2 regions of the Brevibacillus sp. LEMMJ03 genome follow, and region 1 is predicted to be linked to the other one. Evidence: a T-box and tRNA genes for the amino acid it is inferred to sense, from the RefSeq annotation. Region 1 holds a T-box; the other holds one or more tRNA genes.
What was found. The T-box of region 1 lies ahead of serS (serine--tRNA ligase). A T-box ahead of a tRNA ligase gene usually reads a tRNA of that ligase, here a tRNA-Ser.
Positions count from the first base shown of each region.

Region 2: it encodes a tRNA-Ser, which carries the amino acid that the T-box ahead of serS (serine--tRNA ligase) is inferred to sense. The anticodon was not compared.

Region 1 covers NZ_VKJN01000012.1:475-12,886, forward strand. The annotation lists gene FOI68_RS15535 (YaaC family protein) at 1-705, opposite strand, end outside; gene guaB (IMP dehydrogenase) at 876-2,336, shown strand; gene FOI68_RS15545 (D-alanyl-D-alanine carboxypeptidase family protein) at 2,514-3,818, shown strand; gene pdxS (pyridoxal 5'-phosphate synthase lyase subunit PdxS) at 3,923-4,807, shown strand; gene pdxT (pyridoxal 5'-phosphate synthase glutaminase subunit PdxT) at 4,818-5,408, shown strand; T-box leader at 5,520-5,747, shown strand; gene serS (serine--tRNA ligase) at 5,902-7,191, shown strand; gene aceB (malate synthase A) at 7,629-9,239, shown strand; gene aceA (isocitrate lyase) at 9,258-10,538, shown strand; tRNA gene FOI68_RS15575 (tRNA-Arg) at 10,624-10,700, shown strand; gene FOI68_RS23550 (hypothetical protein) at 11,219-11,359, opposite strand; gene pdaA (delta-lactam-biosynthetic de-N-acetylase) at 11,998-12,412, opposite strand, start outside.
Region 2 covers NZ_VKJN01000010.1:171,932-189,161, forward strand. The annotation lists gene FOI68_RS14525 (ABC-F family ATP-binding cassette domain-containing protein) at 1-318, opposite strand, end outside; gene FOI68_RS14530 (HEPN domain-containing protein) at 315-1,202, opposite strand; gene FOI68_RS14535 (small acid-soluble spore protein P) at 1,395-1,544, shown strand; gene FOI68_RS14540 (DUF5937 family protein) at 1,643-2,386, shown strand; gene FOI68_RS14545 (aspartyl-phosphate phosphatase Spo0E family protein) at 2,383-2,544, opposite strand; gene lpdA (dihydrolipoyl dehydrogenase) at 2,692-4,104, opposite strand; gene FOI68_RS14555 (dihydrolipoamide acetyltransferase family protein) at 4,110-5,492, opposite strand; gene FOI68_RS14560 (alpha-ketoacid dehydrogenase subunit beta) at 5,591-6,571, opposite strand; gene pdhA (pyruvate dehydrogenase (acetyl-transferring) E1 component subunit alpha) at 6,575-7,660, opposite strand; gene FOI68_RS14570 (alpha/beta hydrolase) at 7,968-8,702, shown strand; gene FOI68_RS14575 (hypothetical protein) at 8,722-8,916, opposite strand; gene FOI68_RS14580 (amino acid permease) at 9,240-10,673, shown strand; tRNA gene FOI68_RS14585 (tRNA-Ser) at 10,839-10,931, opposite strand; gene ltaE (low-specificity L-threonine aldolase) at 11,047-12,069, opposite strand; gene FOI68_RS14595 (HesB/IscA family protein) at 12,183-12,485, shown strand; gene FOI68_RS14600 (HelD family protein) at 12,556-14,799, opposite strand; gene crcB (fluoride efflux transporter CrcB) at 14,833-15,198, opposite strand; gene FOI68_RS14610 (DUF896 domain-containing protein) at 15,289-15,486, opposite strand; gene yneA (cell division suppressor protein YneA) at 15,592-15,930, opposite strand; gene lexA (transcriptional repressor LexA) at 16,088-16,711, shown strand; gene FOI68_RS14625 (DUF456 domain-containing protein) at 16,841-17,230, opposite strand, start outside.

The DNA of each region.
Region 1 (12,412 bases):
AGGGACAACAGCTTCCTTGCCGGTGCCGTCCACCCATTGAAACAGGAAAGCGTCGCAGCCGTCGGGAGCAAGCCGCCGTACATACTGCCGAAACGTCTCGGGAGAATACGCCAGCGGCCCGTCAGAACCGGCGGGGAACGTCACCCGGAACACGGTCCCCTGTTTGTCGTCGTGCAGCTGCGCGATGTCCAGACCAACGCGGACCCACGGCGATTTCCTTCCGGTAACGGCTGCATACGGACCGCCCAACTCCGACAAGGACGCAAACAGCTCATCCAGCGAGTACCGATCCTGCAGGGGCGTAGGGCCGAATAGACGGGCCAGATGGGCGAACAACCCTTCCTTTTGCGGCCGCACTTCATCCTCCAACAGGTGGTAAGCACCGCGCTTCCGCTTGCGCGTGGTCACGCCGTGCTGCAGCACGCGGCTGTTTTGCGGATAGTCGGGGTCGCAGGTAATCAGCCATCCTTTCAGCAGATGCACATACCCGTAAAACAGCAGCAGCGGCCGAACCGAAAGCGAGGCGCCATGAGCCGTCTCGTAAAACTGCCGCGCCTGCTGCCAGGTGTAAAGAAAGCGGGTGCTCTGGTGGAACGCCAATCGGTCGGGGTGCGGCAGCCCCCTGGTTTGGTAGCAGTGGGACAAATACCTGCGCGCGGCTGGCTCCGTTTCCAGCAAGCGCAGCGCGGACCAAGCATCCTGCATCGTCATCACCTTTGGTTAACTTTCGTATTATGGTAACGCTTTCCTGATGTTTTTTTTGATTTATCTGGATAATTGATGGTATACCCGAACGATACAAGCTTTCCTTGACAGTAAATTAAGCCGTTTGTTACACTGGCGATAAAATATTTTGGCGAAAGGAGCTTATTACTGTGCGGGAAGACAAATTCGTGAAAGAAGGTTTGACGTTTGACGACGTTCTCCTCATTCCGGCCAGATCGGAAGTGCTTCCCCGGGACGTCGACATCACGACGAAGCTGAGCGAAAACGTTACCTTGAACATTCCCCTGATCAGCGCCGGCATGGACACGGTGACAGAATCTAAGCTCGCTATTGCCATGGCTCGTCAAGGCGGTATCGGGATTATCCATAAAAACATGACCATTGAACAACAAGCCAGCGAAGTGGACCGCGTCAAGCGTTCGGAAAGCGGCGTCATCACCAATCCGTTCTCGTTGACTCCGGACCATACCGTCGCCGATGCGGACGAGCTCATGGGCAAATACCGCATTTCCGGCGTCCCCATCGTCGATGAGCAGAACCACCTCATCGGGATTCTTACCAACCGTGACCTCCGTTTTGTGCACGACTTCTCCACTCCCATTAAAGATGTCATGACCAGAGAAAATCTGGTGACGGCTCCTGTCGGAACGACGCTGCAGCAGGCGGAAGCCATCCTGCAAAAACACAAGATCGAGAAGCTGCCCCTGGTGGACGAAAACAACGTTCTCAAAGGGCTGATTACCATCAAGGACATCGAGAAGGCGATCCAGTACCCGAACGCGGCCAAGGACAAGCAGGGACGTCTGCTTTGCGGTGCGGCAGTCGGGGTGTCGGCCGACACGTTTGAACGGGCGGAAGCGCTGGTGAAGGCCGGCGTGGACGTGCTGGTAGTGGATACCGCACACGGCCACTCCGTCAACGTCATCAATACGGTGAAAAAGCTGAGACAAGCCTATCCGGACCTCACCATCGTGGCGGGAAACGTGGCTACCGGAGAGGCGACCCGCGACCTGATCGAAGCAGGCGCCTCCGTGGTAAAAGTAGGGATCGGTCCCGGCTCCATCTGTACCACCCGCGTCGTGGCCGGTATCGGCGTACCGCAGATTACCGCCATTTACGACTGTGCCCGCGTTGCCCGCGAGTACAATATTCCAATTATTGCCGACGGCGGCATCAAATACTCCGGTGACCTGACAAAAGCGATCGGAGCGGGCGCGTCGGCGATCATGATCGGCAGCCTGTTCGCCGGAACCGAGGAAAGCCCGGGCGAATTCGAGATTTACCAAGGCCGCCGGTTCAAGGTGTACCGCGGCATGGGGTCGATCGGCGCGATGAAAGCGGGCAGCAAGGACCGCTACTTCCAGGAAAACGAACAAAAACTGGTTCCGGAAGGCATCGAGGGCCGCGTTCCGTACAAAGGGCCGCTGGCTGACGTTGTCTATCAATTGATCGGCGGACTGCGTGCCGGCATGGGCTACTGCGGGGCCAAAACCATTCAGGACCTGATCGACAACGCCCAGTTCGTCCGAATCACCGGTGCCGGTCTGCGGGAAAGCCACCCGCACGACGTGCAGATTACCAAAGAAGCACCCAACTACTCCATTTCCTAGGACGATCGACGCAAAAACCCCTTTCACGATTGGAAAGGGGTTTTTTTCTAGTCTCCGACACGGACAAACAGGTCGAAACAAGCTTCAAGGAAGGCCTGCTTGTATGGTACACTTACATTTGTGTGCTCATGCCAATCGTGGCGAAGAACGACAGAAACGGGAGAGTGAGTAAAGCAAATGAAACAAAAAAGATGGACAAGGCGATTGATGGGGCTGTTCCTTTCTGTCGCTGTGTTTTTGACCGCGTGGGGCGGCATGGCCGTTGGCGCAGGAGCCGCACAGCCCAACCTGCAGTTGGCGGTTAAATCGGCCATTCTGGTGGAAGCGTCCACGGGCAAGGTGCTGTACAGCAGCAATCCGGACGTGCCGCTGCCGCCGGCCAGCATGAGCAAGATGATGACCGAGTACCTCGTGCTGGAAGCGATTAAACAAAAGAAAATCAAGTGGGACGAAAAGGTCCCGGTAAGCGAATACGCCTTTTACATCGCAAAAATGCCGGATTCCGCCGGCGTCTACCTGAACATGGGCGAGTCCCATACCGTCAAGGATCTGTACAAGGCCATGGCGATCGTGTCCGCCAACGACGCGACCGTGCTGCTTGCGGAAAAAGTGGGCGGCAGCGAAGCCAACTTCGTGGCGATGATGAATAAAAAGGCCAAGGAACTGGGAATGAAAAACACCTCGTTCGTGACGTCGACCGGTTTGCCCACCGACGATCTGGGACCGTACGCACCGCAAACCGAGCAAAAGGAAAACATGATGTCGGCACGCGACTCCGCGATCCTGGCCCGCGCGCTGATTCGCGATTTCCCGGAAGCATTGGAATACTCCAAAATTCCGGTGCTGGCGTTCCGTGAAGGTATGCCAAACGAGATCAAAAAGAAAAACTACAACTGGATGCTTCCCGGACTTCTCAACTACTATCCGGGGGTAGACGGCTTGAAGACCGGCTATACGCAGGCGGCGGGACACTGCTTCACCGGTACGGCAACGCGGGACGACATGCGCCTGATCAGCGTCGTCATGGGGGCAAACGGCGAGACGAAGCGCTTCGAAGAGACCAAAAAGCTGTTGGACTACGGCTTCAGCAACTTCAAGCTGACCAAACAGTTGGAGAAGGGAGCCGCGGTGAAAGGCTATGAAACCGCGCCGGTGAAAAACGGTGTGGACCTGACCGTACCGGCTGTAACGGGCGAAGAGGTAACCGTCCTGACCAAAATCGGCGAGGACACCAAGTTTACGCCGGTCGTGACCTTCCAGGATCTGAATGCGCCGCTGACGAAAGGACAGGTCATCGGGAAAGTGGCCTTTAAAGAAGAAGGGGCAAAGGACAGCGACTACCTGCAGCCGGAGGACGCGGCCAAGGCGGGCGTCAACCTCGTGGCCGGTCAAGATGTGGAGGAAGCGAGCTGGATTCGCCTGTTCTTCCGCAGCATCATCCAGTTTATTAGTAACATTTTCAGCAGCGTCACGGGCAAATAGGTGGTTGTGCCGAAAATCGCACTTCGTTTACAATGGTGAATATTAAGACAACGTTTGCAACAAACGTGCAGATCCTGAGTCCACTTGGGTAGGAGGCAAAAAGCATGGTACAAGTAGGAACGTCCCGCGTTAAAAAAGGTATGGCTGAAATGCAAAAAGGCGGCGTCATCATGGACGTCGTGAATGCCGAACAAGCAAGGATTGCGGAAGCGGCCGGTGCCGTGGCCGTTATGGCACTGGAACGCGTACCGTCTGATATTCGCGCGGCCGGCGGCGTGGCGCGCATGGCTGACCTGGGCATCGTGGAAGAAGTAATGAAAGCCGTATCCATCCCGGTCATGGCCAAGGCACGGATTGGCCACTTCGTTGAAGCGCGCGTGCTCGAGGCGATGGGCGTCGACTACATCGACGAGAGCGAAGTGCTCACTCCTGCCGACGACATGTTCCATATCAACAAAAAAGACTTTACGGTTCCGTTTGTCTGCGGCGCCCGCGATCTCGGCGAAGCACTTCGCCGCATCGGTGAAGGCGCATCCATGATCCGCACCAAAGGGGAGCCGGGTACCGGCAACATCGTGGAAGCGGTTCGCCACATGCGCACGATGCAGGCGCAGATCCGCAAAGTGCAAAGCATGTCCTACGACGAACTGATGGCGGAAGCGAAAAACCTGGGTGCTCCGTACGAACTTCTGGAATACGTTCATAAAAACGGCAAGCTGCCGGTCGTCAACTTCGCCGCCGGCGGTGTGGCTACGCCGTCCGACGCTGCGCTGATGATGCAGCTCGGGGCAGACGGCGTGTTCGTCGGCTCCGGTATCTTCAAATCGGAGAATCCGGAGAAATTTGCCCGCGCCATCGTCGAAGCGACGACGCACTACACCGACTACGATCTGATTGCCCGCGTCTCCAAAGGACTGGGTACGGCTATGCCGGGCATCGAAATCTCCAAACTGCGCGAAGCGGATCGCATGCAAGAGCGCGGCTGGTAAGGTGGACAACATGAAAATTGGCGTACTTGCCCTGCAGGGGGCTGTTGCTGAACACATCCGCATGCTGGAAGAGGTCGGAGCAACAGCGGTCCCGGTGAAAAAAGTGGAAGAGCTCGACGATCTGGACGGTCTGGTGATCCCCGGCGGGGAAAGCACCACGATCAGCAAGTTGATGCACAAATACGGCTTCATGGAAGCCATCCGCCAGTTTGGCGAAGCCAAAAAGCCGATTTTCGGCACATGCGCCGGCGCCATCCTGCTGGCCAACCGCATCAATGGCCAGGAAGACTGCCACCTCGGTCTGATGGACATGAAGGTGGAGCGCAACGCGTTTGGACGTCAAAAGGAGAGCTTTGAAGTCGATCTGCCCGTGGCGGGCATCGCTCCCGATTTTCCGGCTGTCTTCATTCGGGCGCCGTACATCATGGAACTGGGAGAAAACGGTCAGGTGCTGGCGAAGTACGAAGACAAAATCGTCGCCGCCCGCCAAGGCCATTACCTGGCGGCTGCCTTCCACCCGGAACTGACGGAGGATGCGCGCATCCACAAATTCTTCCTCGACATGGTGAAGGAGTACCGGGCCGATAAAGTTCAGGCCTGATCCCACACCGCAGCAAAAACCGGTACCGTCCGTGGTGCCGGTTTTTTTGTCAACCGCCTCCTTTACACAGGTATAGAACCTGTAGTACAGTTAACAATAGAAGTACGGATAAGGAATGCGATGATGAGGCTAGTACTTTGCATGAGCCAGGCCCAGAGAGTCGGTGGCGGGTGAAAACCGATCCGGCGTGCAAAGGAATCCACCTCGGAGTGGCAAAGGTTCAAACTTTGCCCGGAACCGTCCCGTTACGACGGATGAGAGTGGGCAAATGCGGATGGAAACGTACGACGCATTTGTCAACAAGGGTGGCAACGCGGGTATACGACACTCGTCCCTTACAGAGGGGACGGGTGTTTTTTACTGTCCTGCCCGCAGGTGCGTCTGATGCGGGAAGTGTGCCGCAGGAACGCGCGCTTTCCGATCGCCCTGCAAAAAGGGGTTCGACTGGACAAAAGAAGCTTTCCAGTGATCATAGGGATTAGGAGGGATTTCCATGCTTGACGTGAAAGTTTTGCGCAGCGATTTGGAAGAGGTAAAACGCCGGTTGGCACATCGCAACGAAGACATTTCCGCGCTGGACCGGTTTGCCGAAACGGATGAAAAGCGGCGCCAGGTGATTCAAGAAGCGGAATCGTTGAAAAATAAACGAAACACGGTCTCCGAACAGGTGGCGATCATGAAGCGCAACAAGGAAAACGCCGACCACCTGATCGCCGAAATGAAACAGGTAAACGAGCGCATCAAGGCGCTGGACGAAGAACTGCGCCAGTTGGACGAACAATTGGAGCAGATCTTGTTGAGCCTGCCCAATCTGCCGCACGAGAGCGTGCCGATCGGTACGTCGGAAGAAGACAACGTGGTGGCCTGGACCTGGGGCGAACCGCGCCGTTTTGCGTTTGAGCCGAAGCCGCACTGGGAGCTGGCTGCCGATCTGGGCATCCTCGACTTTGAAGCGGCGGCGAAAGTAACCGGCAGCCGGTTTGTCTTTTACAAGGGGCTGGGCGCGCGTCTGGAGCGGGCGCTGATGAACTTCATGCTGGATCTGCATACCGGCGAACACGGCTACGAAGAGATTTTGCCGCCGTACATCGTCAACCGCACCAGCATGACCGGCACCGGCCAGCTTCCCAAATTTGAGGAAGACGCCTTCAAGCTGGAGGGGCCGGATTACTTCCTGATCCCGACAGCCGAGGTGCCGGTGACCAACATGCACCGCGACGAGATTCTCGACGCAGCCGACCTGCCGCTCTATTACGCCGCGTACAGCGCTTGTTTCCGTTCCGAAGCGGGCTCGGCCGGCCGCGATACGCGCGGACTTATTCGCCAGCACCAGTTTAACAAGGTGGAGCTGGTGAAGTTCGTCAAACCGGAAGACTCCTACGACGAGCTGGAAAAACTGGTGAAAAACGCGGAAAAAGTGCTGCAGCTCCTCGGCCTGCCGTACCGCGTGATGAGCATGTGCACCGGCGATCTAGGGTTTACCGCCGCGAAAAAGTACGACCTGGAGGTATGGATCCCGAGCTACAACACCTATCGGGAAATCTCCTCGTGTTCCAACTTTGAGGACTTCCAGGCGCGCCGGGCCAACATCCGGTTCCGCCGCGACGCGAAGAGCAAGCCGGAGTTCGTCCATACGCTCAACGGCTCCGGTCTGGCAATCGGCCGCACCGTGGCCGCTCTGCTGGAAAACTACCAGCAGGAGGACGGCTCCATCGTCATTCCGGAAGTACTGCGTCCGTACCTGGGCGGCCTGGAAAAGATCGCGCCGAAGGAAAGCCGCTGACGGTGTGCGGTGCACAGACAACCAGCATAGGGAAAAACGGCTCTCTGTCCACGGGATGGAGAGCCGTTTTTGTTTGTGACATCAGCGGCGGAATTTTTTGAAAATGCTGTTGCTTTGTACGAATCTCTGTTATATAATAACAACAAAACAGTTGAGTATTGTATTAATACAGGAATGGAGGGAACGATAATGAACTGCTCTCGGTGTGAAGGAAACGGCGAACAAAATTGTCCGCAGTGCGGCGGGGCCGGTTATGACGAGCACGGGGTGGCGTGCCATCATTGTCACGGTGACGGCTGTGTAAGCTGCAGCCACTGCAGCGGCAGCGGGTATCTGGATTAAGGTCATTTTTTTTGCTGGTGCTGTACTATAATAGTCTGCATCATTTGTCGTCTGTATCATAATAACGTTCCGGTTCAGGAGAGGAGGAACCTGCTTTGACTACGCTGCACACCAACCATTACCCTGCCGAAGTGACCATCACCGGCGAGCTGCCGCCGCAGTATGGGGAAATTCTCACCCCCGACGCGATTCGATTCTTGATCAAGCTGGAGCGGGCGTTTGGCGAGAGGCGGCGGGACCTGTTGAAACAGCGGAGCAAACGGCAGGAGGAGATTGACTGCGGGAAGCTGCCCGATTTTTTGCCCGAGACCGCCCACATTCGCAAGGCTGATTGGACAGTGGCTCCCCTGCCGCCCGACCTGCAGGACCGCCGGGTGGAAATTACCGGTCCGGCCGGCGACCGCAAGATGGTGATCAACGCGCTCAACTCGGGAGCCCGGATGTTTATGGCCGATTTTGAAGACGCCAACTCGCCGACATGGGCCAACACGATCCAGGGACAAATCAACATGCGGGATGCGGTGAGACGCACCATTTCCTACACCAGTCCGGAAGGCAAGCAGTACGCGCTGAAGGACAAAACGGCTGTGCTGATCGTCCGTCCGCGCGGCTGGCATCTGGAGGAGAAACACGTGCTGCTGGATGGGCAGCCGCTCTCCGGCAGTCTGTTTGACTTCGGGCTGTATTTCTTCCACAACGCCCATGTCTTGCGGGAAAACGGATCGGGCCCGTACTTTTACCTGCCCAAACTGGAGAACCACCTGGAAGCCCGGCTGTGGAACGACGTCTTCCTGTTCGCCCAGGACGAACTGGGGATTCCGCGCGGCACGATCAAGGCGACGGTGTTGATCGAAACGATCCTGGCCGCGTTTGAAATGGATGAAATCCTGTACGAGCTGCGGGAGCACAGCGCCGGACTCAACTGCGGCCGTTGGGACTACATTTTCAGCTACATCAAAAAACTGCGCAACCAGCCCGATGTCATCCTCCCCGACCGCGCTTTGGTGACGATGACGGTGCCGTTCATGCGGGCGTATACCACGCTTGCGGTCAAGACGTGCCACAAGCGGCAGGCGCCCTGCATCGGGGGAATGGCGGCGCAAATCCCGGTGAAAAACGATCCGGTCAAAAACGAAGAGGCGCTGGCCAAGGTGCGGGCCGACAAGGAGCGGGAAGCCTACGACGGCCATGACGGCACGTGGGTGGCCCACCCCGGATTGGTGCCGGTGGCGATGGAAGTGTTCGACCGCCTGATGCCGGAAGCCAACCAGATCTGGTACAAGCGGGAGGATGTGCAGGTCACGGCGGCCGATCTGCTGGCAGTGCCGGAAGGGCCGATTACGGAAGAGGGGGTGCGGACCAACATCAGCGTCGGCATCCAGTACATCGAAGCCTGGCTGCGCGGCCACGGCGCCGTGCCGATCAACAACCTGATGGAAGACGCGGCTACGGCGGAAATTTCCCGCGCCCAGGTCTGGCAGTGGATTCGCCACCGCCGGGGCGTGCTGCCGGACGGGAGGAAGATTACCGCCGGACTGGTCAAACAGTGGTTGAGCGAGGAACTGCAAACGTTGAAACAAGCCATCGGCCGGGAACGGTACGAGAGCGGCAAATACCAGTTGGCGGGCGAATTGTTTCTGCGGCTGGTGACGGCTGACGAATTCGAAGAGTTCTTGACCATCCCGGGCTATGGCTATCTTGAATAAAAAAAGGAGTGGAAGAGGATGAACAAGCAAGAGGCGATCAGACAGTTGGAGGAAAGCTGGAAGGCGGAGCGCTGGAAGGGAATTGTCCGCCCGTATACGGCAGAGGACGTCGTCCGGCTGCGCGGTTCGGTGCAGATTGAACATACCTTGGCGAGATTGGGGGCGGAGCGGCTGTGGCACCTGCTCAACACGGAACACCACATCAAGGCGCTGGGGGCCCTCACCGGCAACCAGGCGATCCAGCAGGTGAAAGCGGGCTTGAAAGCCATCTACCTGAGCGGCTGGCAGGTAGCGGCCGACGCCAACCTGGCCGGGCACATGTACCCCGATCAGAGCTTGTATCCGGCCAACAGCGTTCCCCAGGTGGTCAAGCGGATCAATCAGGCGCTCCAGCGCGCCGACCAGATCCAGCAGGCGGAAGGGACCGGCGACATCTACTGGTTTGCGCCGATCGTGGCTGACGCGGAAGCGGGCTTCGGCGGACCGCTCAACGTGTTTGAGCTGATGAAAGGCATGATCGAAGCGGGAGCCGCCGGCGTTCACTTCGAAGACCAGTTGGCTTCGGAGAAAAAGTGCGGCCACATGGGCGGCAAAGTGCTGATTCCCACGCAGTCGGCCGTCCGCAATCTGGTCGCAGCCCGCTTTGCCGCTGATGTGATGGGCGTGCCGACCGTGATCGTCGCCCGCACGGATGCCAACGGCGCCTTTTTGATCACCAGCGACATCGACGACCGCGACAAGCCGTTCCTCACCGGCGAGCGCACACCCGAAGGATTCTTCCGCATGCGCGGCGGGCTGGACGCGGCCATCGCCCGCGGCCTCAGCTACGCGCCGTACGCTGATCTGATCTGGTGCGAAACCTCGGAGCCGAACATGGAGGAAGCACGCCGGTTCGCGGAAGCGATCCACGCGCAATTCCCGGGGAAATTGCTCGCGTACAACTGCTCCCCGTCGTTCAACTGGAAAAAGAAGCTGGATGAAGATTCCATCGCCCGCTTCCAGGATGAACTGGGCGAGATGGGCTACAAGTTTCAGTTCGTCACTCTGGCCGGCTTCCATACGCTCAACCACAGCATGTTTGAGCTGGCCCGGGGCTACCGCGAGCGCGGCATGGCCGCCTACTCCGAGCTGCAGCAGGCGGAGTTCGCGAGCGAGGCGTACGGCTATACCGCGACCCGCCACCAACGGGAGGTCGGCACCGGCTACTTCGACGAAGTGGCACAGGTGATCGCCGGCGGCACCTCTTCGACCACGGCCTTGAAAGGCTCCACCGAGGAAGAGCAGTTTACCCATAGCTGATGAAACGGAGGACCGGGGCATTGTCCCTGGTCCTCCCATTTGCAAAAAGTCGTCATCCTTCATATAATTAAGGTAGGTGCATTACGTCCTCGTAGCTCAGCAGGATAGAGCAGCAGTTTCCTAAACTGCGTGTCGGAGGTTCGAGTCCTCTCGGGGACGCCATAAAAACCGCGCGATGGCGCGGTTTTTTCTCTTTTTACGGATTGTGCTGCTGCAGAAATAGGAGGTTCCATGCAAAGGATTCGATACCCATTGTCGAAGGGACGGCGATTTGTGATACCATAAAAATGTATGCAGGGTACATTAATTTGCGTAAACAAAAAAGGGCCAAGAGCGTTGCCGCGCTCCGGCCCTGTACAATAGACGTTCCCCACAAGGGGGGCGGCTCAGTACAACGACGAAGTGACCGCCTGGGACTTCATCGGCATTCACGCACGCGTTAAAGGTCAAACGTAATTTTTACCGTTTTAGTGGGCTTGTCTTGTTGCTTCCACTTGGCAAGGGTCGTGAAAGAATGGTCTCTTGTATATCCTACATCAGCATAGAGATCGCCCGTCTTGGAGGAAAATGTGGTAATCCGAAAGCGTGACATTTCTTGTTCACGCTGCGTTGGATCCAATTGTTCCAAGAACTGATTGATAGGCGGTATTTGCCTGATTGGTAGTTTGACCTCTTTTTCGTTAAAGACAATGCTGATTTATTCCCTTTTTCTTCCTGTTTTTCCATTTGTGGGTGACTGTTGTGGAGATGGCTGAGCACCCCCATAGAATCCAAACAGGCATCGCCAGAATGACACTAAGACTGATCATTTTTTTCATCATGAAAGTTCCTCCTTGGGTTGTAAAAACAGACGAGTTTTCTTCTTTCTTGTAATGAATCTGAAAGGAAAACGTATATGGCTATCTCACGGGATGATCCAGTTCCACTTTGGCCGAGACACACTGCAACCTTTATTAACCCCTTGATTGTAGCGTATGGCGCAGGTATTCCACTACAAAAAACTGGCAATATTTTATTAAGAATTCACACAATTTTAACATCGGGCTTATTCATTGCTCCCATTTATGAGATACAATGAAAATGACTACCGTGAGAAGAAAGGGGTATACTCATTGAACTTGGTATTGACCGAAAGACAATGTCGAGTATGTCAGGTTCGTCTAACGGAGTACGAAATTGAAAATAACAATGAGCTTTGCATGGATTGTTATAAAGAAAACCGTGAAGATACAGGAACGAAAACGGACCTGGGCAAAAAACCGTCTCTCTGATGGGAGACGGTTTTTTCGTGGCGTCCAATCCGTGTATGGGCGGTTTGGGTTGAGAAGAAAGGCGGCTTCAGTCGGGGAAGAACGCGTCGGTTTTTTCCGTGTCAAAAGCGGCATCGCTTCAAACAAACGCGCCGCTTTTTCCATGACAGGGTAGGGACGAACAGGCAGCCCTTTCCCGGCAGGCCGCTTTACGGAACAGGTGTCGGGGGCTGCTGCGGGACCAACTGATCCAGGCTCTTGAATTCGTACCCCTGCTTGCGCGCCTCGTCGATGATTGCGCCCAGCGCTTCCGCGTTGTCGCGGGAGACGGCGTGCAGCAGGATGACGGCACCCGGGTGAAGCTGCGAGATGACGTTGTCGTACGCGTACCGCCAGCCTCTCTGCACCTTGGTGTCCCAGTCTTTGTAGGCAATCGACCAGAAGACGCTGGTATAGCCCAACTCCTTGCAGGCGGCAAGGGAGCGGTCGCTGAAAATTCCTCGGGGGGGACGCAAAAAGCGCATCTCTTTTTGACCAGCGATCCGGGCAACTTCCGTCTGTACTTTTTCCAACTCCTCCCTGATGCGGGCGTTGGGGATTGTCGTCATGTCGGGGTGGCTCCAG
Region 2 (17,230 bases), on a different contig from region 1:
CTCCCCGATCGCCACCAGTTCCGCCTCTTCCTGCAGCAGCGGCAAAAAGGCTTCCTTGAGCACGTCCCGAATGGTCTTGCCCGGTGTCAGCTTGGTATGCTGGTCGAGGTACCCGTAGCGGACCTTAGGCATCCACTCGATCCGTCCGGCGTCCGGAATCAATTGGCCGGTCAGCAGGGCCATCATCGTGGACTTCCCCGTTCCGTTCGCGCCTACCAGGCCCACCCGTTCTCCCGGCTGCAGCCGAAACGACACGTCGCGAAACAGCGTGCGTTCGGCGAAGCCGTGGCTCACATTTTCTACGATTAAAACGCTCATGATTTCCTCCTGTTTGTCGACTCCATTCGTACCTGTTCAAAAAAGGCGGGCTTGTACCGGCTGGCGTAACTCTCTCCGGCCATGATCAGCTCGTCCAGCCGCAGGCGCAGATCCTGCAGCGTGATGCCCTCCATCGCCGTGTTCAGAATAACCGCGCGCGCCATTTGACGCAGGCGGTTCACATCGTCTTCCAGTTCTTTGCCCAGCACCTTGCCGCTGTGGACGATCTCCGAGCGATGGTTGTAGGACCGTTTCACAAACTGGGCCACCCGCTCCCGTTCGGCAAACGTTTCCCCGAAGTAATAGGCCATGCGCAGCCGCAGCTTGTACGTGATCTCTCCCTTTTTGCCGTCGGGCACAAACAGCGACTCCAGCGCAATCCACAAGTCCAGCAGTTGGTCCTCCAGACTCTTTTTCTCCAGGGAGAGGGCGTAGCGGCGAACGGCGAGCTGAGGCAGGGCCGGCTTGTCCCAGATGAGGGACAGAAAGATTTCCTCGGTCCGCTCGTCAAAGCGAAACTTCTTCCCGTCAATGGAACGCTTCAGATAGGTGATCCCGAACACCGGCGGCTGGGCCGTGATGACGTACGGGATGGAGCAGATGCCGTCCAGCGTCGCCAGGTTCAGCTTTTGTTCGATTTCTTCGATCCAGGCCTGATCCTGCCTTACTTTCAAATCGGGGTACTCGGCGAACAAAAACAGGCTGTCCACCCCTACTTTGCGGTCAAACAGCAGACGGCTCTCGTCCATTTGATTTTTAAGAAAACGGGAGGCCAGCTTGTACAGTTTTTCCTCTCCCGACAACAGCACAAACGACTGGGGCAGATCAATGCGCACCGGTCTGGACGTCGTCGAGTTAAAGACCGGCGCAATCAGATACGGCATGGGCATGTCTCCTTTCCGGCTCTGGACAGGTGCGTCCGGCTGACGGGCAGTCCGGCTCCGACCCAAAGGTTACATAATACTTATTATGTCATTCATTTGCTGTCTCCGACATGCTTCCTTCTAGAATACCAGCAATTCCTATGGTTCGTCATCCTTCGTTTCCGGCATGCTATACGGGAAGGAGATGATACCATGGAAAAGGATCGCGTGCGCGACGAAAATCCCCACCAAACGTACAACAACACCTACGAACCCATGGAACAGACCGGCGAGCCGCTGCCCGGCTCCAAACAGGTAAAGCAGGCGAATCACTCGCGCCAGGTCAAAACGAGGGAAGGCTGATCCGCTGCGCCTTCCTGTTTTTTACAACCAAATGATTGAATTGTCCCACAAGGATGAACTATGATGATTACAGTATCCTTGATGGAGGTCAACCAATCATGATTCTCATTCCGCTTTCGGGCCACAGCCCTCTTCCGCACAAAATCAGCTACAGTGTTTCTCCCTTGTACGAGTTGGCGGCAAGCCTCCACGCACTGGCTCAGGAAACGCCCGACCCGCGTCTGGCCGACTGGGCCGCAGACATACTGGCCGGCTTTCGTGCCGCCCGGATCCAATCAGACTGGGAATACTTTCGTCCGATGTTTACCCTCGCCATCCCCGACGCGTTCGATCCGCTGCAAACCAGAGGCGTGATGGCCGTTGACGATCAATACGACTACTTCTTCACGCTGTCCGAGGAAGCGTTTGCGAACAGCCTGCGGCCGATGCTGGACGCGTGGGAGAAAACCGGTGAGGATGTTCCGCTCGCCGCCGACCTGCAGGAGGACCCCGCGTTTGTCAAAGGGCGCTTCAACCTGTTTATCTCCACGTACTGGCAGCTTTTTTTCGCCTCGCAGTGGGAGGCGTTGGCGCCCCGGTTTGTACGGGAGGCGGAACGGATCCATCTGTCGCTGCGCTCGCTGGATGAGATCACGGCCTATTTGCGGACGATCGCTCCCCGCTTCCGCTACGATGCCGAGCAGGAGCAGCTCGTCTGGGAAAACGGCGCTCCCGACGCTCAACACGTTCAGCAGTTGGTCCTCTACCCCAGCCATTTTTACACCGGCGCTGCGTCCCTCGCCAAAAAAGGGGCCTGCGCTCACCTGCTCTATCATTTCGAACAATGCAAAACGCCCTGTTAAGGGCGTTTTGCGTATTGCAGCATGTGCGCAACGATTAACCGATCCAGTTGTTGACTCATCTTTACAATCTCAGGGTCGTTAAAATTGTAACCGGCATCCTTGGCTGCGCGTTCCAGTTGCTGCCGCAGATCATCAATCATCTTCTGCGTAATGTTCATGCTGCCAGACCCCCACCCGACTCGATCAACCACTATTTTACATTATTTGATAATGCGTGGAAAGAGGAGAATGTCCGCGGGAGCGGCCGTGCCAAAAAAAGGAAGCCCTGCATCCGTTGGAGATGCAGGGCTTTCGCTTTCGTGCGTTTACTTGTTCAGCACGTGAATCGGATGGCCCAGGGCCAGTTCCGCAGCTTCCATCGTCACTTCGCCCAGGGTCGGGTGAGCGTGAATGGTGAGCTCGATGTCTTCCAGCGTCGCTCCCATCTCGATGGCGAGGCCGATTTCGGCGATGATGTTGGACGCTTCCGGTCCGACAATCTGGGCGCCCAGCACCAGATTGGTGCCTTTTTCGGCGATCAGTTTCACGAAGCCTTCACCGGCATTGACAGACAGCGCGCGGCCGTTCGCGGCAAACGGGAAGCGGCCCGCCACGTAGTCGATGCCCTGTTCCTTGGCTTCTCTTTCGCTGATCCCGACGCTGGCGATCTCCGGATCGGAGAAGACGACAGCGGGGATGGCCTTGTAGTCCACTTCAGACGGACGGCCGGCAATCGCTTCCGCAGCCACTTTGCCTTCGTAGGAAGCCTTGTGGGCCAGAGCCGGGCCGGCGACGATGTCCCCGATCGCGTAGACGTTGGGGATGTTGGTGCGGCCCTGTTTGTCCACCACGATGTAGCCGCGGTCGGTCAGGTTCATGCCGATGTCGCGCACGCCCAGTTCGTCCGTGTTGGGACGGCGGCCGACGGTTACCAGCACGTACTCCGCTTCAAACTGCATCTGCTCCCCTTTTACTTCCGCCGTGACGATCACGCCGTCTTCCTTTTCCTCCATGCCTTGGGCGAGCGCCTTGACGTTGATGTCCACGCCCAGCTTTTTCAGCTTGCGTTCCACCAGGCGGGTCATCTCCGGCTCGAATCCCGGCAGGATCTGGTCAGAGCCTTCCAAAATGGTTACCTTGGTGCCGAATTTGGCAAAGACGGTACCCAGCTCGATGCCGATGTAGCCGCCGCCGATCACGACCAGGCTCTTCGGAATTTCCGTCAGGGACAGGGCTTCCGTCGAGGAGAGCACGCGCTTGCCAAACGGGAACGCCGGCAGTTCGATCGGACGGGAACCCGTGGCGATGATGCAGTGGTTAAAGCGGTAGCGGTTCACGTCGTAGCCGTGGAAGACCCGCACTTCGTTTTCGCTGACAAACAGCGCTTCGCCGGGGATTACCTGAATCTTGTTGCCCTTGAACAGCGAGGCGACGCCGCCGGTCAACTGCTTGACGATGCCGTTTTTCCACTCTTGGACTTTGGCGAAGTCCACTTTTACGTTTTCCATGGTGATGCCCATGTTCGCCGTGTGCTGAGCCTGCTCATACGTGTGAGCCGCGTGAATCATCGCTTTGGACGGAATGCAGCCGACGTTGAGGCACACGCCGCCCAGGTCGGCTTTCTCCACCACGGCGACGGATTTGCCCAGTTGGGCGGCGCGAATGGCCGCCACATAGCCGCCGGGACCGGCGCCGATGACGAGAACGTCCACTTCTGTGGTAAATTCACCTACTACCATCGTTCTTATCCCTCCATGACGAGCAGCGTCGGGTTTTCCAGGAGCTGCTTCACGTAGTTGACGAAACGCTGCGCCGGTTCGCCGTCAATCAGGCGGTGGTCAAAGCTGAGCGACAGGGACAGCACTTGGCCGACCACGATTTCGCCGTTTTTCACTACCGGTTTTTCGCTGATGCGGCCTACGCCGAGAATGGCGACTTCCGGGTAGTTGATGATCGGCGTGAAGAACATGCCGCCCGCGGAACCGATGTTGGTGATGCTGAAGGTGGAGCCTTTCAGCTCGTCTGACGTCGCCTTGCGTTCGCGCGCCTTTTTCGCCAGTTCGCCGATCTCGCCGGCGATTTCAAAGATGGATTTGCGGTCTGCCGCTTTGACAACCGGCACCACCAGACCGTCATCGGTGGAAGTGGCAATGCCGATGTTATAGTACTTTTTGTAGACGATCTCTTGTTTTTCGTCGTCGATGGAGGCGTTCAGTTCCGGGAACTTTTTCAGTCCGGCCACGACCGCCTTGACGATGAACGGCAGATAGGTCAGCTTTACGCCGCGCTCTTCCGCCAGCGGTTTTGCTTCCTTGCGCATTGCCACCAGGTCGGTGACGTCCACTTCGTCGAAAATGGTAACGTGCGGAGCCGTGTACGCCGATTTGACCATCGCTTTGGCAATGGCTTTGCGGATGCCTTTGAGCGGAACGCGCTCCTCCACTTCACCCGCCTGTGCGGTGTAGTGTACGGTCGGTGCCGCAGCCGCCTGCTGTACGCCGGTCGGCGCTTGCGCTGCAGGTGCAACCGCTTCGGCCTGTGCTTGGGCAGCTTGAGCTTGTGCCGGTGCTGCCGCGCCGCCTGCGAGGAAGCGGTCTACGTCTTCGCGCGTGATGCGGCCCAATTTGCCGGTACCCGGCACCAGCGCGAGCTGAACGCCTTTTTCACGCGCGTATTTGCGCACGGACGGGGTCGCCAGCACGTGCTTGCGGTCTACAGGTGCCGCCGTTGCCGTCGCTTGCGCCAGCGGCGTGTCCAGCGGCTGGTTGGCGTTGGCGCTCACTTGGGAGCCGATGTCGCAGCCCGGTTCCATCTTGTCTTCTTTTGCCGGCTCGGCCGCAGCCGGAGCTTCTCCATGACCGTGATCCGGCAGGTTGGGCAGTTCGCCTTCCACCTCAAATTCGATCAGCGGATCGCCGACGACGGAAACGGTGCCCTCGGTCACTTTCAGTTCCAGCACTTTCCCTTTGACCGGAGACGGCACTTCCACGACCGCCTTGTCATTTTGCACTTCCATGATCACTTGGTCTTCTTCTACGGTATCCCCCGGCTTCACGTGCCATTTGACGATTTCGCCTTCATGGATGCCCTCGCCAAGCTCCGGGAGTCTGAATGTAAAACGACTCACGTTATCTCCTCCTTATTAAACGCTCCGACGTAATGGCGCACAGATGTGCCTAAAGAAGGCGGAAAGCTGATCTTTCCGCCGCATGTGCAGTTCAACCGTTAAAAGTCGAGGACTTGCGTCAGGCCGTCCACGACGCGTTTTACATCAGGCAGCCAGATGTCTTCCGCCTGCGCGAACGGGTACACCGTATCCGGCGCGGTGACGCGAAGCACCGGCGCTTCCAGGTGCAGGATGGCGCGTTCGTTGATTTGAGCGATGATTTCGGCAGCCACGCCGGAGGTTTTTTGCGCTTCCTGCACGACGATGGCACGGTTCGTTTTCTTCACGGATTCCACAATGGTGTCGATGTCGATCGGATTGATGGTGCGCAGGTCGATCACTTCCACTTTCGCGCCGCGCGCCTTCTCGATCTCTTCCGCCGCTTTCAGGCTGGTATGAACCATGGCGCCATAGGTGATGATGGTAACGTCGCTGCCTTCCTTCACCACGTTGGCCTTGCCCAGCGGAATGGTGTACTCGCCCTCCGGCACCTCCTGACGGAAAGAGCGGTACAGTTTCATGTGCTCCAGGAACACGACCGGGTCGTTGTCGCGGATCGCGGAGATCAAAAGCCCTTTTGCATCGTACGGGTTGGACGGGATGACGACTTTCACGCCGGGCGTCTGCAGAATCAGGCCTTCCAGCGAGTCAGCGTGCAGCTCCGGAGTTTTCACGCCGCCGCCAAACGGGGAGCGGAACGTCACCGGGCTGTGGTAGCGGCCGCCGGAACGGTAGCGCATCCGGGAAGCCTGGGACGCGATCGCGTCAAAGGTTTCAAACACAAAGCCAAAGAACTGGATTTCCGCAACCGGACGGAAGCCGTTGACGGCCAGACCCACGGCCAGACCGCCGATACCGGACTCCGCCAGCGGCGTGTCAAACACGCGATGTTCGCCGAACTCGGCTTGCAGACCTTCCGTCGCGCGGAAGACCCCACCGTTTTTCCCCACGTCTTCCCCGAAGACGAGAACGGTTTCGTCGCGCTTCAATTCACAGCGCAATGCATCCGTGATGGCTTGAATCATAGTCATTTGTGCCATGGCTTACTTCGACTCCTTCGCCAGATATTCTGCCTTTTGCTCTTCCAGCGCCGGCGGCAGTGTTTCAAACATGACGTCGATCAGTTCGCTCACTTTCATCTTCGGCGTTTCGTCCGCTTTCTTGATGGCGTCGGCAACCGCCTGCTTCGCTTCTTCAATGACTGCTTCTTCGTCTTTTTCGCTCCACAGCCCTTTGCTTTCCAGGAACTTGCGGAAGCGGATCAGCGGGTCTTTTTGCTCCCATTCGTTTTGCTCTTCGCCGGTGCGGTAACGGGTCGGGTCGTCGCCGGCCATGGTGTGCGGACCGTAGCGGTAGGTGAGCGCCTCGATCAGGGTAGCGCCCTCCCCGTTGATACCGCGCTGTTTCGCTTCCTGCACCACGTGGTACACGGCCAGAACGTCCATGCCGTCTACACGCGCGCTGGCGATGCCGGCCGCTTTCGCTTTGATCGCGATGTTCTCGGCTGCGGTTTGTTTCTCAAACGGAACGGAGATGGCGTAGCCGTTGTTTTGCGAGAAGAAGATCACCGGCAGTTTGTAGACGCCGGCAAAGTTCATGCCTTCGTAGAAGTCGCCCTGGGAGGTGGCGCCGTCACCGAAGTAGGTGATGGCCACGCGCTTTTCGCCGCGCAGCTTGTAGCCCATGGCGACGCCGGCAGCCTGGGTACATTGGGCCGCGATGATGATCTGCGGCATCAGCACATTGACGCCTTCCGGAATGCGGCCGCCCTCAATGTGGCCGCGGGAGTACAGGAACGCCTTGTGCAGCGGGTAGCCGTGCCACACCATTTGCGGGATGTCGCGGTAGCTCGGCAGGATGAAGTCTTCTTTGGACAGTGCCGCTTCCGAACCGATCATGGACGCTTCCTGACCGGCCACCGGAGCGTAGAAGCCGAGACGGCCCTGACGGTTGAGGCTGATGGCGCGCTGGTCCCACACGCGGGTAAAGACCATTTTGCGCATCAGTTCGCGCAGTTCATCGTCGGAGAGCTTGGGCATCAGGTCAGGACGAACAACCGTACCGTCCGGAGCAAGGATTTGCAGCGGGGTGTTGTTGCCTGTTTGTTCAACAGCAGTGTTTACACTCATCACTTTCACCTCGTCACTGGTATCGTGGAAAATTAGACAGCCCTCGCTGGCAGCGGCGGAACCGGAGCCGCGCTCGTGCAGAGAGGGAAAACTGCCTAAAAAACAATGAGGAAATTTCACTTGTGCTGAAAGTGCTTACAAACACGTTCGCACACCCTGTTATATCTCAGTTCAAATATCTGTTCAACGTGTTATAGTATTGATATTACAGGGTTTATTTCCTTGCTGTTATCATTTACTATAAAATCTGTATCAGTTTTTTTCAAGGCTAAGTTGGGAAATTCCTGCACTTGGGAGGCGGATCGCCATGTCCGACTATGTAAAACGTACCATTGTCAAAGAAGAAGTGCCCAGTCTTCACGTGGACACTCCCCGTTCCGTCAAGGTGTACCTTCCGCCCGGATACAACGAACTGCTCTCGTATCCGGTCGTCTACTGCCAGGACGGCAACGATTTTTTTACCATGGGCCGGATTGCCACCATCGCCAACCAACTGATTCTGGATGAAGGGATGGAGCCGTTTCTCATCGTCGGCGTTTCCGTGGAACGAAGCAAACGGACGAGTGAATACTCCCCCGTCGGTTCGCGCCATGACGGATACAAACGCTTCTTTACAGACGAACTGCTCCCCTACATCGAGGAGCGTTATCCGGTGCGCCGCGATCCGAAATCCCGCGTCTTGGCGGGCGACTCGCTGGGGGGAACGGTCTCCCTGCACATCGCGCTGGACCGTCCCGATCTGTTTACACGCGTGCTGTCCCTCTCCGGCGCCTTTTTCCAGCCGACCCTGGATCGGATCGCACAGGAATCCACCCTCTCCTGGCTGGACATCTGGATGGTGGTCGGTCTGGAGGAAACGGCTGTGGAGACGCATATCGGCACGTTTGATTTCGTGGAGTGGAACCGCGCCGCCCGGCAGGCGCTCACGGACAAACAGGCTGCCGTCTCTTACCGCGAAAAGCCGGGCAGTCACGTATGGGGGCTGTGGCAAAAGGAACTGCCGGACGGTCTGCGCCACTTTTTTCCCGCCCTGCCGCTGTGAAAACCCGCGTCACGGGCCCTCAATACAATCCGTTGATCTCCCGAATCTCCGCGTACGGGTAGTAGCTGCCATCCGTCAGGTATACTCCCTGATGGGTGGCCTTTTCAATCTCGCCCGCCACCTGTCTGGCGTCGCTCAGCACAATGTTGACGATCCTGCTTTCGTCCCGCTGCATCTGATGCTGCACCAACTGGCGCTGTTTGGCGGAAATCATCGGCATCCCTCTTTCTTTTCCCTATTGTTGGATACCTATAGTATTGCTCGCTTCGGGCGATTTACTCCCCGAACGCGGCCGCCCTGCTCCCTCACGATTCCCTGTTGACGGATATATTCAACACTGTTATACTTTTTTACGTTCATTTTACTTTACTCAATTAAACAATTAAACAAGTAAAATGGTAAAACCTTATGTGGAAGCGGGCGCGGCACTGTTCTGCGGCGTGCCTCCCCGCTTGTCCGGTTGTGTTCGGCCGGAACCCCGCCTTTACGGATGGGCTGACATCAAGGTATGACTTCATGACATGTGGAGGGATTCCAATGAGTTCGCAAAAATGGGGCTTCTGGCTGCTGACCGCCTTCGTGGTGGGAAACATGGTCGGATCCGGCATTTTCATGCTGCCCAATACGCTGGTGCAAGCGTCCAGTCCGCTGGCTGTGCTGCTCGCCTGGCTGCTGACCGGGTTTGGCGTGCTGATGATCGCGCTCGTCTTTGGCAACCTGTCCGTCCGCCGGCCCGATTTGACCGCCGGCCCGCAGAGCTACGCCCGCGCCATGTTTGATAATCCGCGCGCCGGAAAGATCGCCGGTTTCAGCATGGTCTGGGGGTACTGGGTGGCAAACTGGGCGGGCAATGTCGCCGTCATCACCACGTTTGCCGGGTATCTGTCCGCGTTTTTTCCGATCATGCAGGACAAAACCGTCCTGTTCTCGCTCTTTTCCTTTCAGGTGGAAAAAGGAAAGCTCACGACGTTTCTCGTCTGCACCGCGCTGCTGTGGGGCTTCCACACCTTGTTGGTGCGGGGGCTGAACGGCGCAGGCAAGCTGAACTTCCTGTCTACGGCCACCAAGGTGCTGGGATTTGTGCTGTTTATCGGCGTCTGCCTGTTTGCCTTCAATGCGGCCAACATGGGCGATTTCTACACCCCGATCACGGATGACCAGGGCGTGATTCACGGGCTGCCCAGCCAGGTGAACATGGCGATGCTGGCTACGCTGTGGGCCTTCATCGGGATTGAGTCGGCTGTCGTCCTCTCCGGACGTGCCCGCTCCCAACGCGACGTGCGGTCGGCCACGATCGCCGGGCTGCTGATTTCGCTCGTCCTGTACATGGGCATCACGTTCCTGACGATGGGGGTCCTGCCGCTCGAACAACTGCGAGAGTCGGACAAGCCGCTGGTGGACGCCTTGTCCCAAGTGATCGGCAGCACCGGCGGGACGGTCATGGCCGTGCTGGCCATCGTTTCGCTCATCGGCAGCACCATCGGTTGGCTCCTGATCGGGTCGGAGCCGCCGTTTCAAGCGGCCCGCGCCGGCATGTTCCCCGCTTCGTTCGCCAAGGTAAACGCCAGCGGAAGTCCGGTTCGCTCGCTGACCGTTACGAACCTCATGTCGCAGTTGTTCATTTTTTCGACGATTTCCGGCACGATTGCCGAAGCGTACCACTTTGTCATCACGGTGGCGACGCTGGCCATCCTCCTGCCCTACCTGGCTTCCGCCGTGTTCCAGCTCAAGCTGGTGGCTGTCGGCGAGACGTATGAACGGCAGCCGGGCGCCCGCCTCTTTGACGGCGTGGTGGCCGTGCTGGCTGCGCTGTTCTCGCTCTGGGTGATCAAGACGGGGACGGCCGACATGAAAACGCTGCTGTTCGGACTGGCTCTCTACGCGGTCGGGCTGCTGCTCTATCCGGTGATGACGCCGCGACAGACGGCGGCAGCCGCCCCTTCGCCGCAGGCAGACCCCGAACGCAATTAAATGTAAATAAATAAAGAGAAAAAAGGCATGTCCATGCGGGGCATGCCTTTTTCTTTCCGGAATCGTCCATCGGCTCCATTCACCAGCCGACGTCATGGACCACGAACAACGTGGAACATGCAAAAAACGCCTCCCGCTTCCGGGAGACGTGTATCTCGCTTGTGATGGCGGATGGGGTGGGATTTGAACCCACGAGACGGCTCAACACCGCCTACACGATTTCCAATCGTGCTCCTTCGGCCACTCGGACACCCATCCATTTTTCGTGACGAGTGATAGTATACACCGTTTTTTTCGGCAAATCAATAGGGAAAATCGGCTCCAGACGAAAAAAACGTGCAGCGCGATGGACGCATGCTGCACGTTTCTGCCGTTACGCCGTCAAGACCGATTCGATGATCTCCAGCGTCTTGACGATGTCTTGGTCGCCGATATGGCGGTGGGTGGTGAAGCGGACCACGTATTCGTCGAAATCGACGGCCCGCACGCCCCGTTCGGCGAGGCGGGCCAAAAATTGCTCGGCGGTCAGTCCGGCCGATTCCGTGCGGACCAGGACGATGTTGGTCTCCACCGGCTCCACGTGCAGGCCGAGCTTGCGCAGCCCTTCCGCCAGCATGCGTGCCCGGGCGTGGTCCTCCTGGAGCCGCTCCGTCATCTCCGTCAACGCGAGAATCCCCGGCGCGGCCAGGTAGCCCGCCTGCCGCAGGCCGCCGCCCAGCTTTTTGCGCCACCAGCGGGCCTCTTCGATGAATGCCCGATCGCCGGCCAGAATGGAACCGACGGGGGCGCTCAGTCCCTTGGACAAACAGACGGTGACCGAATCGGTATGGCGGGTAAACTCCGTCACATCCCGTCCCAACGCAACGGCTGCGTTGAACAGGCGGGCTCCGTCAAGGTGAACGGCTGCCCCGTGTCGTTTGGCCGTTTCGTATACGGCCTCCATCTGTTCCGGCGCAACCACGGCGCCGCCAGCCCGGTTGTGCGTATTTTCCATGCACACCAGCCTGGTTCGCGGAAAGTGAATGTCGGCACCGCGGATGGCACGGGCCACGTCGGCCGCCTGCAGCGCGCCGCGAACCCCCGCCAGTGTCCGCGTCTGCACGCCGGCCAGCGCCGCCACCGCTCCCCCTTCGTAGTAAAAGATGTGGGAATTGGCCTCCATGATCACTTCGTCCCCGCTGACGCAGTGGGTCAGCACCGCCACCTGGTTTCCCTGGGTGCCGCTGGTGACGAACAGCGCCGCTTCCTTCCCCAGTCGTTCCGCGGCGATGCTCTCCAGCCTGTTGACGGTCGGGTCCTCCCCGTACACGTCGTCTCCCACTTCCGCCTCCGCCATCGCGCGAATCATCGCTTCCGTCGGTTTGGTCACCGTGTCACTTCGCAAATCAATGGTCATGCAGATTCCTCTCCTCTCTTCCTTCCATTTTAACACTTTGCGCATTGCACATCGATTTTCCTGTTTGGTAAGATGGAGAGGACACTTTTTTAATAGTAAGGAGACTGCCCCGCATGAATGTAAAAATCACCCGCAACGCCGCGAAGCAACTGAAAGCCGTGCTGGACCAGGAAGAAGACAAGGAGCTGAAACTGCGCGTCTACGTCACGCATAAGCACAGCGACCACGCCCACTACGGCCTGGCGCTGGACAAGCCCGGTGCCGACGACGCGGTCGTCTCCACTGACAAGGAGATCGACGTGATCGTCAGCAAGGACGAGCCTCTGCTGGACGGCGTGGTCATTGACTACCTGTACCTGCCGGAAGAAGGCTACGTCATCACCAATCCGTCCAAAGGCAATCACGGGGATCACTGATTCCAATGAAAAAGCTCTCTGCGCGACATCCTTCGCAGAGAGCTTCTTTCTTTTTTGAACAAAGCGTCCTCTATGATCTTCCGTACAACAACTCGTCGGGAACATCCCGCAGCAGCGGGGTCATCCGCCCCGCTTCGTGCAGCATCAACAGGCGGTGAACGGGACGGGTCATCGCCACGTACAGCAGCTTGGCGTCCCACTCGCTGTCCGTGTATCGCTCCACATCCAGCAGGATCACCGCGTCAAACTGCAGCCCTTTGGTCAAATACGCCGGCATGACCGTCACGCCGCCGGGGAACCGGCTGTCTTTGGAGCCGAGCAGGACCAGCTCGCTGATCGCGCCGCGCAGCGCCTTGTACGCCTGTTTGCTCTCTTCGGCCGTCCTGGCGACGATGGCGACGGTCTGAAAGCCTTCTTCCTGCAGCTCCCGGACGAGCCGCGCCGTTTGTTCCCACTTTTCGGCCGGAGCCGCGTACGACAGCATCTTCGGCTTTTCCCCGTGCCGCAGCACCGGCTTGGCCATCACCGACTCGGGCAGGCGAATCCTGCGCAGCACCTCGTTGGCGCAGCGCATGATCTCAATCGTGGAACGATAGCTTTGCGCCAGCGTGTAGTACGCGGCGGCAGGCTGGCCGAAGACGCCGCCCGTCAATTCGTCCCACGACTGCAGGCCCCGGTAGGCGTGGATGCCCTGCGCGATGTCGCCCACCACGGTCAAGGACTGGCGCTTCGTCACCAGGGCGATCACGGCGATCTCCAAGGCGCTGAGATCCTGCGCCTCGTCCACCACCGTATGGTCGAACTGCTCCGCCTGTTCGAGCCCGTCCACCAGATGGCGCAGGTACAACAGCGGCGCCACGTCTTCCGGCTCGATCCGCTCTTCGGCAAACAGCACCGCCGACGATCGGCAGACGTCCGCAATCACGCTATCCTCCACGTCATCCGGCGCCAGGCGTCTGAGCAGCGTCTCATCCGTGATCAGCTTCCGGTACGCCGCAAAGACATCCACCTGCGGGAAGGACGACAAGTACTTCTCCAGGATCTGTTCCATCATCCGCTCAAACTTTGTCAGTCCCTGTTTGTCCAGATCGATCCGCATCGTTCGCAGATGGGCAAACAGTTGTTTGTTCATCTCCTGCTTCAGATGCTTGCGCAGCGCCTCGAGACGCTTTCGATAGGGCAGATGGCCGAACTGGCCGGTAAACAGTTCCCGGATCGTCTCCCCGCTGATGGAAAAGACCTGTTGGGTCCGGCTGTAGACAAAGCTCAGCTTTTTAAAAGGGATGTCCGTCTCCGCCAGGTAGCGCAGATAGCTGTCCAAGGCAGCCTTGCAGGCGAGCGAGCCTTTGAACCGCAGGCGGTTTTGCGTCATCTCCCGTTCCCGCCGGTCCTGTCCTTCCTCGAAAAACAGGCGCAGCAGCTTCTGCGGGTCGGTGATGCGCCAGCCTTTGGGCAGAAGCGGCTTGACCAGCTTGGCCGCCCAGTCCAAAAACGTGGCCTGCTGGACGTCATCCACACCCAGTTCCGGAAGCACGTCCGATATGTAGTTGAGAAACAGGCGGTTCGGCGCAAACACCATGAATTTTTTCGACATCATCGAGTCCTGGTAGTTGTAAATCAGGTAGGAGAGGCGGTGCAGCGCGATGGTGGTCTTCCCGCTCCCGGCCACCCCCTGGACGACGATGGGACGGTCTTTGTCCGCCCGAATGATGTCGTTTTGTTCGGACTGGATGGTCGCCACGATGTCCTTCAGCCGACTGTCGTTTGTCTGGTTCAGATTGGCGGCGAGAAACTCATCGATAAACCCTTCCTGGAGAAACTCGTCGGGATGGCCCATTTCCCGGTGGATCGTCTCCTTGACCGCCCCGTCGTAGATTCCGGTAATCTTCCCCTTTTCGATGGCAAAGTTCCGCTTCAGGCGAACTTCTCCGCGGACGATGCCCTTGTCGGTCCGGTAGAAGGCGTCCTTGCTCTCGCCGCTGTAGTAGAGGCCGGCAATCGGAGCACGCCAGTCCACGACCAGCGCATCAAACGTATCGCTCCGGACGATCCCGCGCTTGCCAATATAGACGATGTCCAGCTCGTACGTCTCGTCCTTGAGAAAGTCCACCCGGCCGAAGTACGGTTTGTCCTTCCCTTGGTCTTCCAGATACCGCAGTTCCTTGGCCTTTTTGTAAGCGACCACCTGCTTCACGTAGTCGTCGGTCACTTCCCGAACTTCTTCGCGCAGCATCTCGATCTCCCGTTCGATGGCGGACACCGTTTCATCCAGCCGTTTTTGTTCCCGTTCGTAATCCGGATGCCGAATCGTCACGTCCATACTCCTTTCGCTTCGAACGCGGCTGGCTCAGCCCACATGCCGGCCCAGCCAGACCCCGGCTCCGCAGGCCAACAGGCCAATGCCTACGCTGAGCAGCACATACGCCAATCCGCGTCCGATGTTCCCGTCTCCGAAAAAGGTGACCACCTCCAGAGAAAAGGTGGAAAAGGTCGTAAAGCCGCCCAACAGCCCGGTGGTGAAGAGCAGGTACAGCTCCGGTGAGAGAAACCCCCGCTCCTTTCCCCAGGCGTACAAGAGCCCGATGCAAAACGAACCCACAACGTTGGCCGCCCACGTACCTGCCGGCCAGCCCGGCTGGTTCATCACCAAGCCCAATCCGTACCGCATGATTGATCCCACGGCGCCGCCCACTGCGACAACCAGCCACGACATGCGCATTCCTCCCTGTTCGGCCCATTTCGTCGTAGAAAAAGACATCCAAGCGTCATGCGTGGATGCCTTCCTGTGCCAGTACACGTTATCTTAATGTTTGGGACCGTTGTCTTCAAGATCTTCCACATAGCGGATCGATTCCAGGTTGGCCCGCAGGGACGCCTTGACAGCATCGATGTACTTGCGCCGCAGCGCCTGCTGCTCCTGTTTTTCTTCGTCGGTCAGGCCCTCTTCGCGGGATTTCTTGGCCAACTCGTTGATCCGTTTGATTTCCGCGTCGGTTACCACAGCCTCTCCCCCTACTCTCGGTAATGCCGCTCTATTATAACACATCGGCGGCACAACGCAAACGAAAGGAAATACTTGGGCCTGCTCCGCTGCCTGCGCTGCCGTCTACTCTCCGACGGGAACAGCCAGGCGCTGTCCGGGGTAAATGTTGGAGTTGTCCAGCCGGTTCATCTTTTTGATCGCGTACACCAGTTCACGCACTTCCATGCCGGCTTCGTCCTGGTACTGGACGGCAATTTTCCACAAGCTGTCCCCCGGCTGAACCGTCACTTCCTTCACGGGAACGACCGACGCCGACTCCGATGCGAACACAAGTTCTGTCAAGAAGTAAAAAAAGAGAGAGAATACCACGAAAAACACCAATGCTTGACCGCGTGTCACACCGATGCGGCTGCGGCGCTCCGGTTTTTTGGCAAAGCGGTTGTGTGCGGAAATTGCATGCATGATACCATCCCCCTGCAAACATACGTTCTATCGTCTTGTTCTCATCATAATGCGAACATGTGTTTTGTGTCAAGTTGAAATCGAACTTATGTTTGTCGAACGCAAGATCCCATGGTATAATATAGAAAACATGTTCGAGAAAACAGGGGTGTGGTCCATGTCCAAGCTATCCAATAGACAACAAGCCATTATCGACTTCATTCGCAAGGAAGTCCGCGACAAGGGGTATCCTCCGTCCGTTCGGGAAATCGGCGAGGCCGTCGGGCTGGCCTCCAGCTCCACCGTCCACGGTCACCTGGCCCGGCTGGAAAAGAAGGGGCTGATCCGGCGCGATCCCACCAAGCCGCGCGCGATTGAGCTGTTGACCGATGGCGACCGCTACCAGGAGGACTTCGAAGAATCCGTCGTTCGTGTGCCCGTCATCGGGAAGGTAACGGCAGGGCAGCCGATTACGGCGGTGGAACACGTCGAGGATTACTTTCCCCTGCCGGAGCACATCGTCACCTCGGACAAGGTGTACATGCTCCGCGTGTCGGGCGACAGCATGATCGAGGCGGGCATCCTCGACGGCGACTACGTCATCGTGCGCCAGCAAAACGTGGCCAACAACGGCGACATCGTCGTGGCCATGACCGATGAGGACGAAGCCACCGTCAAGCGCTTCTTCAAGGAAAAAAACCACTTCCGCCTGCAGCCGGAAAACTCCACGATGGAACCGATCATTCTGGACTCGGTCACGATTCTGGGGAAAGTGATCGGGGTGTACCGGTTGATTCACTAGCAAAAGGAGGAGCCCGTATCTTTCCCGACCGTAGGCGAAAGATACGGGCTCCTTTCTGTGTATCGTCGCGGTCAGACCGGAACGATCCGGGGCAGGGGTTGCATCCCGCTGCCCATTCGATTCACGGGCCTACAAGGCGGCGATGAAGAACCAAATGATCATCACGATTTGCAGGACGACCTTGACGACCGCGCTGCCGAGAAATCCGACAAGCGATCCCACGCCCGCCTTAACCGCCCGCTCGAGCGGTTGGTTGGAGACGAACAGCTCCACCAGCACCACAAACAGGAACGGCAGGATCAGCATCCCGAACGGCGGAAACAGGAAAATCCCGAGAAAAATGCCGACCGCCGCGGCAATCGACGACCACTTGGAACCGCCGTACCGCTTCACGAAGTACATGTTGGTCAGCAAATCGGCTCCGTACAGCAGCACGCTCAGCACCGCCATCCCCCACCAGAACGACGCCGGCAGCCCGGCTCCCGGTTCGGCGAGGACAAAGTGGTACAGCAGGAACCC